4 regions of the Bradyrhizobium sp. TM233 genome follow, and region 3 is predicted to be linked to each of the others. Evidence: riboswitches for the same ligand, from Rfam matches in the RefSeq annotation. Region 3 holds a riboswitch; each other region holds the start of a gene.
What was found. A riboswitch is a leader RNA that binds a small molecule or an ion and turns the genes downstream of it on or off. The one in region 3 is predicted to bind cobalamin.
Positions count from the first base shown of each region.

Region 1: linked by a shared signal. The riboswitch ahead of AABA86_RS15765 (DUF1636 family protein) and the one ahead of AABA86_RS19970 (TonB-dependent receptor) in region 3 are both predicted to bind cobalamin.
Region 2: linked by a shared signal. The riboswitch ahead of AABA86_RS15700 (energy-coupling factor ABC transporter permease) and the one ahead of AABA86_RS19970 (TonB-dependent receptor) in region 3 are both predicted to bind cobalamin.
Region 4: linked by a shared signal. The riboswitch ahead of AABA86_RS15680 (TonB-dependent receptor) and the one ahead of AABA86_RS19970 (TonB-dependent receptor) in region 3 are both predicted to bind cobalamin.

Region 1 covers NZ_BTIG01000007.1:219,265-222,937, reverse strand. Annotated here, with positions in the region: gene AABA86_RS15775 (cobyric acid synthase) at 1-1,015, opposite strand, end outside; gene cobO (cob(I)yrinic acid a,c-diamide adenosyltransferase) at 1,021-1,656, opposite strand; cobalamin riboswitch at 1,697-1,916, shown strand; gene AABA86_RS15765 (DUF1636 family protein) at 2,011-2,385, shown strand; gene cobW (cobalamin biosynthesis protein CobW) at 2,382-3,416, shown strand; gene cobN (cobaltochelatase subunit CobN) at 3,416-3,673, shown strand, end outside.
Region 2 covers NZ_BTIG01000007.1:206,080-209,752, reverse strand. Annotated here, with positions in the region: gene AABA86_RS15710 (cobyrinate a,c-diamide synthase) at 1-1,101, shown strand, start outside; gene cobA (uroporphyrinogen-III C-methyltransferase) at 1,098-1,829, shown strand; cobalamin riboswitch at 1,875-2,093, shown strand; gene AABA86_RS15700 (energy-coupling factor ABC transporter permease) at 2,131-2,808, shown strand; gene cobF (precorrin-6A synthase (deacetylating)) at 2,855-3,604, shown strand; gene cobT (nicotinate-nucleotide--dimethylbenzimidazole phosphoribosyltransferase) at 3,615-3,673, shown strand, end outside.
Region 3 covers NZ_BTIG01000008.1:401,939-405,611, forward strand. Annotated here, with positions in the region: gene AABA86_RS19950 (adenylate/guanylate cyclase domain-containing protein) at 1-273, shown strand, start outside; gene AABA86_RS19955 (hypothetical protein) at 398-574, shown strand; gene AABA86_RS19960 (hypothetical protein) at 714-923, shown strand; gene AABA86_RS19965 (hypothetical protein) at 1,036-1,299, shown strand; cobalamin riboswitch at 1,343-1,556, shown strand; gene AABA86_RS19970 (TonB-dependent receptor) at 1,671-3,673, shown strand, end outside.
Region 4 covers NZ_BTIG01000007.1:202,301-205,973, reverse strand. Annotated here, with positions in the region: gene cobT (nicotinate-nucleotide--dimethylbenzimidazole phosphoribosyltransferase) at 1-888, shown strand, start outside; gene AABA86_RS15685 (histidine phosphatase family protein) at 881-1,453, opposite strand; cobalamin riboswitch at 1,526-1,728, shown strand; gene AABA86_RS15680 (TonB-dependent receptor) at 1,846-3,673, shown strand, end outside.

The DNA of each region.
Region 1 (3,673 bases), on a different contig from region 3:
GGCCGAGCATCTGATAGCCGCCGCAGAGGCCGAGCACATGGCCACCCCTGCGGTGATGCGCGAGCAGATCGATGTCCCAGCCTTGCGCGCGCAGGAAGGCGAGATCGCCGCGGGTCGATTTTGAGCCGGGAATGATGACGAGACGCGCGTCCCCTGGGATGGCTTCGCCGGGGCGCACCATCACGAGATCGACGCCCGCCTCGAGCTTGAGCGGATCGAGATCGTCGAAATTGGCGATCCGCGACAGCGCCAGGCAGGCGATCTTGCACTGGCCCGGCTTGCGCGCGTCGCTCAGGCCCAGCGCGTCCTCAGCCGGCAGCTCGCCGGCGCGGGCGAACCAGGGCAGCACGCCAAGGCCGCGCCATGCGGTCTTTTGCTCGATCAGCCTGTAGCCGTCATCGAACAGGGTGGGATCGCCGCGGAACTTGTTGATGACGAAACCCCGGATCATCGCGGCGTCGTCGGGGTCGATCACCGTCTTGATGCCGACCAGCTGGGCGATGACGCCGCCGCGGTCGATGTCGCCGATCAGCACGACCGGCACGTCGGCCCTGCGCGCAAAGCCCATATTGGCGATATCGGATTTGCGCAAATTGACCTCGGCCGGACTGCCGGCGCCTTCGACCAGCACCAGATCGGCGCGCGCCTTCAGCCGCTCAAAGCTCTCCAGCACCGCGCCCATCAGCGAGGGCTTCATCGCGGCATAGTCACGCGCGCGCGCAGTCGCGATGCGCTTTCCGTGGACGATCACCTGCGCGCCGACATCGGTCTCGGGCTTCAGCAGCACGGGGTTCATGTCGGTGTGCGGTTCGACACCGGCGGCGAGCGCCTGCAGCGCCTGGGCACGGCCGATCTCGCCGCCGTCGACGGTGACGGCTGCGTTGTTCGACATGTTCTGCGGCTTGAACGGCAGCACGCGCAGGCCGCGCCGCGTGAAGGCACGCGCAAGGCCTGCGACGATGAGCGACTTGCCCACGTCCGAGCCGGCCCCCTGGATCATCAACGCGCGTGCCATCGAACTCAGAACTCGACGCCGGCCTGCGCCTTGATGCCGGAGCGGAACGGATGTTTCACCAGCGTCATCTCGGTGACGAGATCGGCGATCTCGATCAGCTCGTCCTTGGCGTTGCGCCCGGTGAGGACGACATGCGTCATCGGCGGCTTCGAGGTGGTCAGAAACTCGACGACCTCCGCGATGTCGAGATAGTCGTAGCGCAGCGCGATGTTGATCTCGTCGAGCACGACCATGCGCAAGCTCTCATCGAGGATCAGCTCCTTGGCCTTCTCCCAGCCGGCGCGCGCGGCGGCGATGTCGCGGGCGCGGTCCTGCGTCTCCCAGGTAAAACCTTCACCCATGGCGTGGAACTGGCAGAGGTCGCCGAAATGGCCGGTGAGCAGGCGTCGCTCGCCGGTATCCCAGGCGCCCTTGATGAACTGCACGACCGCACAGGGGAAGCCATGGGCGACGCAGCGGACGATCATGCCGAAGGCCGAGGAGGACTTGCCCTTGCCGGCGCCGGTGTGGACGATGATGAGGCCCTTTTCGCCGCTCTTGGTCGCCATGATCTTGTCGCGGGCGGCCTTCTTCTTCGCCATTTTCGTGGCGTGGCGGGCGTCGGTTTCCTCGGCCGTTTTCGTATCCGGTTCAGGCGTCATCGGTCCCGGTCCTTCGGCTTGACAAGTGGCGGCCACCGGCAAATGGTGGCCCGGCGTTGGTTCCTGTCCTATGACAGGCGAAGAGGGAATGCGATAGGGTCCGAATCGGCAAGATTTGGGTCCAAACTGCAGCCGCCCCCGCGACCGTGACCGGAGAGATGCCCGAAGCCACTGATTCCCGCGGGAATCGGGAAGGCGGGGATCGAAGGGGATAACCCTGCTCCGCAAGCCGGGAGACCTGCCAGCGCGGACGAGTTTTGGACCGGCGGACGGGGTGTTCCGCGACGGGGAAACGGGCCTTCTGAAGAATGGTCCGTGTGCCTCATCGCCTCCCGCTGTTATCTGGAAGAGGCGATGACCGTCACACTTCACGTCTGCATCACCTGCCGCGCCGGCGAGACGCCTGGCGAGGGCGAGGCGACGCCCGGCAAGCGCCTGCATGGGGCGATCCTCGACGCCGGCGTGCCCGAGGGCGTCAATGTGGTTCCCGTCGAATGCCTGTCGGCCTGCAATCAGGGCTGCTCGGTCGCGCTCAGCGCGCCCGGCCGCTGGTCGTATGTCTATGGCCGCCTGTCGGATGCGAATGCGCAGGACGTGGTCGCGGGCGCGGCGGCCTATGCGGCGGCGCCGGATGGTCTCGTGCCCTGGCGCAGCCGGCCGGAAATATTCCGCAAGCAATCGCTTGCCCGCATTCCCCCCATTGCCGTCGTGCCGGAGGCCGCCGAATGAACCCGCTCGCAAAAGTCCCTGTGACGGTGGTCACCGGTTTTCTCGGCTCCGGCAAGACGACGCTGATCCAGCATCTGCTCAGCAATGCCGGCGGCAAGAAGCTCGCGGTGCTCGTGAACGAGTTCGGCAGTGAGGGCGTCGACGGCGAGATCCTGAGATCCTGTGCCGACGCCAATTGCCCGGAAGAGAACATCGTCGAGCTCGCCAATGGCTGCATCTGCTGCACGGTTGCCGACGATTTCATTCCGACCATGGAAAAACTGCTGGCGCGGCCCGTGCGGCCCGATCATATCCTGATCGAGACCTCGGGCCTGGCGCTGCCCAAGCCCCTGCTGAAGGCGTTCGACTGGCCGGAGATCCGCTCGCGCATCACCGTCGACGGTGTGATCGCACTTGCCGATGCCGAGGCTGTGGCGGCCGGCCGCTTCGCGCCCGATCCGGCTGCGGTGGAAGCGCAGCGTGCGGCGGACGAAAATCTCGATCACGAGACGCCGTTGTCGGAGGTGTTCGAAGATCAGATCGCCTGCGCCGATATCGTGCTGCTGACCAAGGCCGATCTCGCGGGGGCGGCGGGACTCGAAGCGGCCAAGGCGGCGATTATTGCCGAGATGCCGCGCCGCGTGCCGATGCTCCCCGTGACCGACGGTGCGATCGATGCGCGCGTCATCCTCGGTCTTGGCGCTGCCGCCGAGAACGATCTTGCCGCGCGTCCCTCGCATCATGACGGCGAGGAGGATCACGAGCACGACGATTTCGCTTCGGTCGTGATCGATCTTCCTGAAGTCGCCGACGTCGATGCGCTGGTCGCATCGGTGCAAAAGCTGGCGCGCGAGCAGAATGTGCTGCGCGCCAAGGGCTATATCGCGGTCGCGGGCAAACCGATGCGGCTGCTGCTGCAGGCCGTCGGCGAGCGCGTGCGCCACCAGTTCGACAAGCCCTGGGGCGCTGGGCTCAGGCAGTCAAAGCTCGTCGTGATCGGCGAGCACGGCGATATCGACGAGGCCGCGATCAGGTCAGGACTTGGTATCTGATGCACGTCGTTTTCCGCGAGAGCCGCGGTCTCGAGGAGACCGCGACGCCAAGGGATATCGGCCAGGACCCGGCCGATCTCGTGGTGCTCTCGTATTCGGATTCCGATCTTGCGGCGTTCGCGGCCGGCTGGCGGCGCGGTCGCGCCAGCCTGCCGACGCTGCGGCTCGCCAATCTTGCGGAGCTGCGTCATCCGCTCTCGGTCGACACCTATATCGAGCGCACGCTGTCGCAGGCGCGCGGCATTCTGGTGCGGCTG
Region 2 (3,673 bases), on a different contig from region 3:
GCGCATCTCGTCAGCCGCGGCGCGGATGCCGATATCGTGCTCGCCGAGGGCTCGATGGGCCTGTTCGACGGCGTTGCTGCGCGCGGGGTCTCCGGCGTGGGGGCCACCGCCGATATCGCGGAGATGATGGGCTGGCCGGTGGTGCTGGTGATCGATCCTTCCGGACAGGCGCAGACCGCAGCGGCGATCGCCGCGGGGCTTCGCGATTACCGCCCCGGCGTGCGACTCGCCGGCGTCGTGCTCAATCGCGTCGCCAGCCTGCGCCACGAAGATCTCGTCCGGCGTGCGCTCAACGATTCCGGCATTGCCGTGTTCGGCGCTATGCCGCGCCATGCCGAGATCAGCCTGCCGAAACGGCATCTCGGCCTGGTGCAGGCCGAAGAGCAGGCTGAGATCGGCAAGCTGATCGACGAGGCCGCGCGCTTCGTCGCCGAGCATGTCGATCTCGATGCGGTGCTGCGATCGGCTGCGTCCTGGTCGCCGCAACCTGCCGCGAACGGCCTGAACGTGACGCCGCCGGGGCAGCGCATCGCGCTCGCGCGCGATGCGGCGTTCTCCTTCGTCTATCCGCATATGCTGGAGGCCTGGCGCGCGGCGGGCGCCGAGATATTGCCGTTCTCGCCGCTCGCCGATGAAGCGCCTGACGCGAGTGCCGATGTGTGCTGGCTCCCCGGCGGCTACCCCGAGCTCCATGCCGGCAAGATCGCGGCCAATGCGCGTTTTCGCGGCGGCCTGCGCGCCTTTGCCGAAACGCGGCCGGTGCACGGCGAATGCGGAGGCTATATGGTGCTGGGAACCGCTTTGACCGATGCGGACGGTGTCCGCCACGAGATGACAGGCCTGCTTGGCCTCGAGACGAGCTTTGCCAAACGCCGCATGCATCTCGGTTATCGTCTGGCCGAACTCGCCGCGGCGATACCGGGACATCGCTCCGGCGCGCGCCTGCGCGGCCATGAGTTCCACTATTCGACCATTCTTGCCCAGCCTGATACGCCGCTGGCAGTCGTGCATGATGCGACCGGCGCGGTCATCGCCGAGACCGGCTCGCAGCGCGGCCACGCCACCGGCACCTTCTTTCATCTGATCGCGGAGGACCGGTGAGCGGCTTCGTCTCCTTCATCTCCGCCGGACCAGGCGATCCCGAGCTTCTCACGCTCAAGGGCGCCGCGCGGCTGCGCGAAGCCGACGTCGTGCTCTATGACGATCTTGCCTCCGGCGCGATCCTCGATCTCGCCCGGCCCGGCGCCAATCTCGTCGCGGTTGGGAAACGGGCAGGGCGTCCCTCGACCAAGCAGCACCACGTCAACCGCTTGTTGGTCGACTATGCCGTAACCGGCGCGCGCGTGGTGCGCTTGAAGTCGGGCGACGCCGGCATTTTCGGCCGGCTCGAGGAAGAGCTGGAGACGCTGCGTGAGGCCGGCATCGGCTACGAGATCGTTCCCGGCGTGACATCAGCCTGCGTCGCCGCGGCGCAGGCCGGCATTCCCCTGACCCGGCGCCATACTTCGCGCCGGGTGCAGTTCGTCACCGGCGCCGATGTCACCGGCGAGCTGCCGCCCAACCTGAACTGGGCGGCGCTGGCCGACCCTGAAGCGACGACCGTGGTCTATATGGGCCGGCGCACCTTTCCGGCGCTTGCTGCAAAATTGATCGCGCACGGCCTTGCCCCAACCACACCGGCATTGTTCGCCGAATCCCTCGGACGCCCCGACGAACGGCTGGTCCGGACCACCATCGCCGAGCTTGCCGAGCAGCTTGCGCGCGGCGGCGCCGCCTCGACGGCCGCCGTGATCCTGTTTGGGGCGCTGGCGGGGGATTATCCGTCATGACGGCCTTGGCCGCCCTTCGCCCCTTGACGCAGGCTCAGCGAAAGGGGCACACAAGAGAGGCATGGTGCTCGACGCGGCGCAAAGCGCCGGAGCATAATCGGGAATGGGGGTGGGCGGACCCAGTTGCGGCGCCCAAAACCCCAGCCGCCCCCGCGACTGTAAGCGGTGAGGGACTCCGATCAGCCACTGGGCCGCAAGGTCCGGGAAGGCCGGAAATCCCAGCGAACCGCGAGCCAGGAGACCGGCCCTGCACGTTTTGAGGCCAAGGCCGTCGGGTGTGACGGCAGGAAGGAACTGAGCCATGCATATCGAACCCGGTATAGTGACGGGCGCCAAGCTCGTGTTGAGTTACGCAACCGGCATCGCCGCAGGCGGCGTTGCGCTGAAGCTCGCGGCGGAAACCGTGCGTGAGCAGGGCATCACGTCGTTCGCGGCGCGGACGCTCGCCACCACAGTCCTCGTCTTCACCTTCTTCGAGATCCTGCCGCACTTCCCGGTCGGCGTCTCCGAGGTGCACTTCATTCTCGGCTCGACACTGTTCCTGCTGTTCGGCGCGGCGCCTGCGGCCTTCGGCCTCGCCTTCGGCCTGCTGCTCCAGGGTGTGTTCTTCGAGCCCGCTGACATCCCGCAATACGGCATGAACGTCACCACGCTGCTGGTGCCACTGTTCGCGATCCAGGCGATTGCCACACGGATCATTTCGCGCAACACCGCCTATGTCGATTTGAAGTATCGCCAGGCGCTGGCGCTTTCGACGACCTATCAGGCCGGTGTGATCGCCTGGGTGGCGTTCTGGGCGCTCTATGGCTCCGGTTTTGCCATGACCAATCTCGCCAACATCGCGACGTTCGCGGCGTCCTATGCGCTGGTCATCGTGATCGAGCCTCTGGCCGATCTCGCGGTACTGGCGCTGGCGAAGTCGCTGCGCGGCGTCACCGCGCCCGGCCTCGTCACTCCGCGCCTGCACAACGCGGCCTGAGAGACAAGCGAACGGGCGGCCAGCAGGGCCGCCCGTCGCGTTCGCGATGCTCACGCTCTCCCTGATAGGCATCGGTTGCGGCGATCCCGACCAGCTCACGCGCGCCGCTGTTCAGGCGATCAACGCCGCCGATCTCGTCCTGATTCCGCGCAAGGGGACGGCAAAGTCCGATCTCGCCGATCTCAGGCGGACGATCTGCGCGGATGTGCTCACCAGCAACAAGACAGCCATCGCCGAGTTCGACCTTCCCGTGCGCGACGCAGGCGAAGCTGACTACCGCAAGGGCGTGGACGATTGGCACGATGCGGTTGCCGCGACCTGGTCTCGGACGATTGCAAACCATCTCGAAGGTGAGGGCAAGGTTGCGCTGCTGATCTGGGGCGATCCCTCGCTCTATGATTCCTCGTTGCGCATTGCGCGGCGGCTCAATCCCTTGCCTGACATCGCGGTCGTGCCCGGCATCACCTCGATCCAGGCGCTGTGCGCGGCGCATGCGCTGCCGCTCAACGATATCGGCGAGCCCTTTCTGGTCACGACGGGGCGGCGCTTGCGCGAAGGCGGCTGGCCGCAGGGTGTCGATACCGTGGTGGTGATGCTCGACGGCGGCACGGCGTTCCAGTCGCTCGATCCGGCCGGGCTTCACATCTATTGGGGCGCCTATCTCGGCATGCCCGACCAGATCGTCATGTCCGGCGCGCTCGCCGAGGTCGGCCCGCGCATCGTGGCGTTGCGTCAGGAGGCGCGCGAGCGGCACGGCTGGATCATGGACAGCTACATTCTCAAGCGCGCACGTTAAGCGAGGCACCATGCTCCCCGAATGGGTCACCCGAAGCTGCCCCGAGATCTCCGCAGCCCATCGCGAGGC
Region 3 (3,673 bases):
GCGGGCCAGAGCGCGCCGCAGCCGATCTTCGAGGTGATGGCGCGGGCGGGCGCACTCACCGGCGCGCAGGACAGCCTGCGCACGCATTATGCCGAAGCGCTCGCCGCCTATCGGGCCCGCCGCTTCGACGAGGCGCGCGCCGCCTTCAACGCCGCGCTCGAAGCCGTCCCCGGCGACGGCCCCTCGCGCACGATGCTCGGCCGCATCGCGCAGCTCGAGGCCAAGCCGCCGGAAGAGGGGTGGGACGGCGCCTGGCGGCTGGAGCAGAAATAGCCGTTTTTGTTGCGCCAGCTCGCCCTGTCCGGAAAAAACGTTTCTACTCGATAACGATGTTCGCCGTGACCTATTTCCCGGGCTTAGGTTGGATGTCCTTGAGGCGTTTGACGGGGACACGCCGATGACAGAACTTCAGGACAGGCTGGAACGGTTCGAGACGCTCACCGCCGAATGCGAGCTGATCGCCAAGCTCGCCACCGACAGCACCAAGCGCGAGTTCTATCTGAAACTCTCGGAACAATACCGACAGCTGGCGGTGGACATGCGGCAGGCGATCGCGACCAAGGCTGCGGCCTGACGCCAGCTGCAATCCGTTCTTAATGTTTGGCGCGCATCCTTGACGCTCGCGAGCGATCGCTCGTGGTGGAAAGGCCGGGGTTCGCTGCAATGCAGCGCACCTCGCGAGTGTCATTTGCCATGTTTGACAGGGCAATCACATGCGCCTCGTTGCCGTGATCATATTCGCGCTCATGACGGCGGCCTGCGACCAGGAGCAGGACATCACCGGCTCGACGCCGACCTGCCCGATGCGGAACTACAGCTATAACCCCCGCGACATGAACCAGTGCGTCAATGCCTGCAAATCGTGCGATCGCGGCACCACGGTCACCTGCACGACCTCCTGCACCCTCAAGGGCGCGCGCTGAGCGCACCGCCTTCTGCCTTGCGGGGATGCAACCCGTGGAATGGACGGTGCCTGGGCACCGGAACGATTCACATGGGTCAATCATTGAAGCAAGTGGCAGGACGCGGAGTCCGATGGAAATGGGTATGCTCGATCCCGGCCGATTTCTGGTGTCGTGCTCGCATTGCGATGCCTGGCCGATGGCAGCCAACGTGAAGCGGTCGAGCTGGACGGCGTCTCCGCACGAGGTCCGCTTCGTCTGCACGCGCTGCCGGCGCGAGGAGACCGCGATCGTCTCGGCTTCCGGCGAATTGACCCCGATCAAGCGCGTCGATGTTCCGCCCCGCGATGTCGCTGTCGCCTGGGCCCAGGCGCAACGTGTGCGCGGGCGGACCTGAGCGGCCGGCACCCAACGGTCGATTGACTCCCGGGGCGAACGGCTCGTAAATGATCGGCGACGGTTCTCCTCATGGAGATCAAAAGGGAATGTGGTGCGGGATTGTCCCAACGCCGGGATTGTCTCAACGCCACGGCTGCCCCCGCAACTGTAAGCGGTGAATCTTTCGTCTCATGCCACTGGGAAACTCGGTCCTGGGAAGGCGACGCAAGGTCACGACCCGCGAGCCAGGAGACCTGCCGTCAGCCGTGGTCACACGCGAAGATGTCGGTCGGGGAGTACAGACATTGGCTTCACCGGAGCAATCCATCGCTCTGCCGTGAAATCTCGTTCGCTGTGACGTGCCACTGACGTCATACCGAGGTTACCATTGTGTCCCGTCTTGTCCCTGCTGCCAGGCGCCTCAGCGTCGGCCTGCTCGCATCCGTTTCCTTCCCTTCGCTCGATCTGTCCTCCGCCTTCGCCCAGCAGGCGCTTGCCGAGCAATTGCCGCCGATCGAGGTGACCAGGCCCGACGATCAGAACCGCACGCGCGCCAGGGCGATCGGTGACGGCGAGGCGGCTCGGCAGGGGGTGAGGACGAATGTCGCGCCGGCAGGCAATGGCGCCGGCTCATCCGGCTCCGGCGGCGAGGCTGCCGCCGGCACCGGCGGCATCGTCGGGGCCGCCACGACCGTCATCACGGCCGCGGATATCGCGCATGCGCCATCGCAGACGCTTGCCGAGATCATCGCGACGCAGACGCCGGGGGCCCAGATCACGACGTTCTATGGCGGCCAGATCGGCGCCAAGACCAGCGTGGACCTGCGTGGCTTCGGCGCCTTTGCTACTGCCAACACGCTGGTGCTGGTCAACGGCCGGCGGCTGAACGACGTCGACATGGCGCAGGTGGACCTCTCCACCATCCCGCTCAATTCCATCGAGCGCATCGAGGTGACGCGCGGCAATTCCGGCGCGGTGCTCTATGGCGACAACGCGGTCGGCGGTGTGATCAACATCGTCACCAAAAATGGTGTCGGCGGACCGCCCGTGACCGCGCGCATCGAGGCCGGCTTCGGCTCATTCAACACCAGACTCGGCAACGTTTCGACCTCGCTCAATGCCGGTCCGTGGTCGACCTCGTTCTATGGCAACACGGTCAGGACCGATGGTTATCGCGACAACAATCGTTATTCGCAGCAGAACGGCGTCGGCAATCTCAACTACACCACGCCGGGCCTGACGGCCTTTCTCACCGTCACCGGCGACAATCAGGAGCTGCGGCTGCCGGGCGGCCGCACCGTCGATCCCTCGATCGGCCTCGACGAGCTCAGGGCCAACCGGCGAGGGACCAGCACGCCCTTCAACTACGCCAACCAGCAGGGTTTTGGTGCGACCGCGGGCTTCACCAAGACCCTGGTCAACGGCGTCGATCTCATCGTCGATGGCGGCGTGCGCGACAAGAAGCAGCAGAGTGCGTTCTTCTCCACCCCGACGCCGGTTCCGGCCTTCTTCACGTCGACCTATGTCGGTTCCCACCTGACGACATGGTCGATCACGCCGCGGCTCAGCGTGAAGAGCCTGCTGCTCGGCATGCCGTCGCAACTCCTGACCGGCATCGACTATTACGACGCGAGCTTTGAGCAGAACCGCGGCGCCGGGCAGGGGCTCGCCCCCTGGCACAATTACGACCTCCGGCAGGAGACGGTTGCGGGTTATTTCCAGCACACATTGGGGATAGCGCCCACGACCGACATCTCCTACGGCGCGCGGGTGCAGAACGTCAGTCTTGCGGCACGCGACAATTTCGACCCGGCCGCGCCGTTCAACGCCGACATCGGGGCGCTGCCGCTGACGAGCAACGAGACCCAATACGCGCTGCATCTCGGGGCCGAGCATCGCCTCAACGACCAGGTTTCGCTGTTCGGCCGCGGCGCGCGCGCGTTCCGCACGCCTGATGTCGACGAGCGCCTGTCCTCTGGGCCTTCCTTCGATCCCTTGACCTTCGCTGCGATCCCGCAAACGTTCCAGCTCAAGACCCAGACCTCGCAGGACATCGAGGGCGGTGTGCGGATCAAGGGAGGCGGGCTGCAGCTGCAAAGCAGTCTCTATCTGATGGATCTCACCAACGAGGTCCATTTCAACCCGGTCCTGTTTTACAACACCAATCTTGATCCGACCCGGCGCTACGGCTCGGAGACCAGCCTGTCCTATCGCGTCAACGACGCTGTGCTGTTGCGCTCCGGAATCGCCTACACCCGCGCCGTCTTCCGCGAAGGCATCTGGGCCGGCAACGACGTGCCGCTGGTGTCGCGCTACACGGCGAGTGCGGGTGTCACCTGGAACATCTGGCAGGACTATCTGGTGCTCGACGCCACCGCGCGCTTCTGGAGCGA
Region 4 (3,673 bases), on a different contig from region 3:
GCCGCGCGGGTGCCGATCATCATCTTCGCCGGCGACCACGGCATCGTCGCGCAGGGCGTCTCGGCCTATCCGCAAGCCGTGACCATCGCGATGATGGCGAATTTCGCCGCCGGCGGTGCCGCGATCTCGGTGCTGGCGCGCGAGCTTGGCTCGAGCCTGGAGGTGGTCGACGCCGGCACGCTGGCGCCGGACGAGATGGCAGGAATCGTCACCGACAAGCCGCGCCACGGCACACGCGATTTCAGCGTCGAAGCCGCTCTCGCACCCGCCGAGCTGGCGTATGCGTTCGAGGCCGGCCAGCGCGCCGTCGTACGTGCGGCGGCCCATCAGCCTGATCTCCTGATCTTCGGCGAGATGGGGATCGGCAACACCACGACGTCAGCGGCGATTGCCGCGAGCCTGCTTGGCATCAGTGCCGAAGAGATTGCAGGCAGCGGCACCGGCGTCGATGCGGCCGGCCGCGCGCACAAGGCGCGGGTGATTGATGCTGCGATTACGCGTCACAGGGTTGCGGGCGCAGCGCCCGAAAAAATCCTGTGCGCCGTCGGCGGCCTCGAGATTGCGGCGATCACAGGTGCGATCATCGCGGCCGCGCAGCGCCGCGTCCCCGTCTTGATCGACGGCTTCATCGTATCGGTGGCAGCGCTCACGGCGGCGCGGCTCAACCCGTCGTGCCAGCCGTTCCTGCTGCCGTCGCATCAATCGGCGGAGCAGGGCCATCGGCTGGTGCTGCGCGCGCTGAACGTGCAGCCGTTGATCAGCCTCGATCTCCGGCTCGGCGAGGGATCGGGCGCCGCCATCGCGCTGCCGCTGGTGCGCCTCGCCTGCAGCCTCCACAACGGCATGGCGACGTTTGCGCAGGCCAATGTGCCGGATCGTCCTAGCTGATCCGCTGATTGACGGAGACGACGCGCCAGCCGCTCGCAAGGCGATCGATCCGGGTCAGCGACAGCGGATCGATCACGAAGCGCAAGGCGGCCTGCGGCGTGAGATCGAGCGCGATGCAGAGCGCGGCGCGGATGGTGCCGGAATGCACGACGAGCGTGGCCGATCCGGCTGCGATCCGCGACAGTCCCAGCCGGACACGCGCGACCTGATCCGCAAAGCTCTCGCCGCCCGGCGGCCGTGCGTCGGCCGGATCGCTCCAGAACTGCGCATAGGCCTCACCGCGGCTCGCGGCGAGTTCGTCATGGCGATGGCCGGTCCAGTCACCAAAATCCTGTTCGCGGAATTCGCTGACCAGGGCCGGTTCGAGCCCCAGGGCTCGCGCCGTCTCGACCGTGCGTCGCGACGGGCTTGCGTAGCCCGCAGCTTCCCGCGGCAAGCGCTGCCGCACGGCATCCAGCTGCACGCGATCGCCGAGATCGGCAGGCGCGTCGGACGCGTGGATCGTCCCTTTGACGCCCTCGACGGGCGCGTGCCTTATCAGCCAGAGGAAGGTCTCGCCTTCCATGCTCATCTCCAAGGAAGTTGCTCGCTGTGGCCATAACGCCGCAACTGGCACATTGACTCTGTTGTGATGGTAATCCTAGATGCTTGCGACGGTTTCCCCGAGAGGGGATGAAAAGGGAATACGGTGCGGGGACATTGTCCCCAACGCCGTGGCTGCCCCCGCAACTGTGAGCGGTGAATCCTTCGTCAGAAGCCACTGGGGTGCTCGGTCCCGGGAAGGCGACGAAGTGGTCATGACCCGCGAGCCAGGAGACCTGCCGTCAGCCGTGGTCACACGCGAAGATGTCGGTCGGGGAGTACAGACATTCGGCTTCATCGGACGGCTGAAGGGCCAGAAGGTGAGACCTCGTTCGCTGTGACGTGCCACTGACGTCATACCGAGGTCCGAAAATCGTGTCTTCCATCTATATCGTACGACCGCGCGGCTTCCTGCTCGCCTCCGCCGCCCTTACGCTGGCTGCCGCTGATGTGCCGGCCGCGCTGGCGCAGCAATCTCGCGAACCGCTGCCGCCGATCGAGGTGTCGCCCGCCCAATCCCGCAAGCAGGCGAAGCCTGCCGGCCGGGAAGGGCAGAGCGCACGGCGCGCGTCATCGCGCAGATCCGCAACCGCTGCGGCCGCGCCAAGGCCTGCGGTGCCGGGCGTGTCGTCGCAGACGCAAACGGCGACGCCGCTCAACTCCAATGCCGTGGCCGAAAGCGCCTCGCGCCTTGGCCTGACCGTGCGCCAGACGCCTGCAACCGTCGAAATCATCTCCGCCGAGACCATGCGCGAGCAGGGTTATCGCACCGTGTCCGAGGCGGCGCAGGGTGCGGTCGGCGTCACCTCCGGCGACGCACCGGGAGAGCCGGCGGGCTTCTCGATGCGCGGCTTCACCAACAGCCAGATCAACACGCTCTACAACGGCATCAAGATCGGCCCGCAGAACATGACCTCGCGGATCATGGACACGGCCAATCTCGAGGCTGTGGAATTCCTGAAGGGCCCGGCCTCGCTGATCTCGGGCGAGGGCGCTGCCGGCGGCGCGATCAACTTCGTCAACAAGCAGCCGCACACCGGAGCGATCCGCAACGAGGCGGATTTCTCGTACGACTCCCTGAACTCGTTTCGCGCCCATTACGGCTCGGGCGGCAGCACGAACGTCCAAGGTCTCGACTACCGCTTCGACATCAGCCGCTCCTCGCTCAACGGCTTCGTGGACGACACCAACACCAGAACGCTCGACGTGTCGGGCCAGCTCAACTACCGCATCTCCGACAGCCTCAAGGTCTGGGGCGCGATCGAATACCGCGAGGATCGCGGCAAGGCCTATTGGGGTGCGCCGCTGGTGCCGGTCGCCTTCAGCGGCTCGCATGCGACGTCGGGGATTGTCTCCGGCAACTACATCTCGAACTACAACAAAACCAATCTCGGCGCGGTCACCATCGACGACCGCACCTTCAACACCAATTACAACGTGCTCGACAACCGCAACGTGGCGCAGGAAGTCTGGCTGCGCGGTGGCTTCGAGCTGAAGCTTGCGCCTGACCTGACCCTGAAGAGCCAGGCCTATGGCTACGGCGCCGAGCGCACCTGGTTCAATAACGAAGTCGAAGCGTTCAATTCCGGGACGAACCTGGTCGATCGTGAGCGCTTCTATGTCGCGCACAGCCAACGCCTCGTCGGCAACATCACCGACCTGATCTGGGATGCGAACATCGCGGGATTCGACAACCGGCTGGTCACGACACTGTCGTCGAGCTACCTCGATTTCGTCAGGCCCGGCGCCGCAAACTTTCCCGGCGACTCTGTTTCGCTGGTCGATCCCAACCGCGGCTTTTACGGCTTACTCACGACGCAGCAGCAGACCGCGCGCATCGACAACGAGGCCTTGTCATTCGAGGACCGGCTCAAACTGACACGCAGCTTTTCGCTGATTGGTGGCCTGCGCGTCGAGCATATCGGCCTCGATCGCAATTCGATGGACAAGAATGGATTGGAGAAGGCAGGCTTCCCGTTCGCGAAAGACTGGGCGCCGGTGACGGGCCGCATCGGCTACACATGGGAGGCCGTGCCCGGCCTGACCTTCTTTAGCCAGTACGCGACCGGCGCCGACATCTCTGCCAACAATATCTTCCTGCTCGGGCCGACCCAGCCGCTCGACCTGACGACCGCGCGCACCTACGAGACCGGCGTCAAGCACCTGTTCTGGGACAACAGGGCGGAGTGGTCGTTCTCGGCCT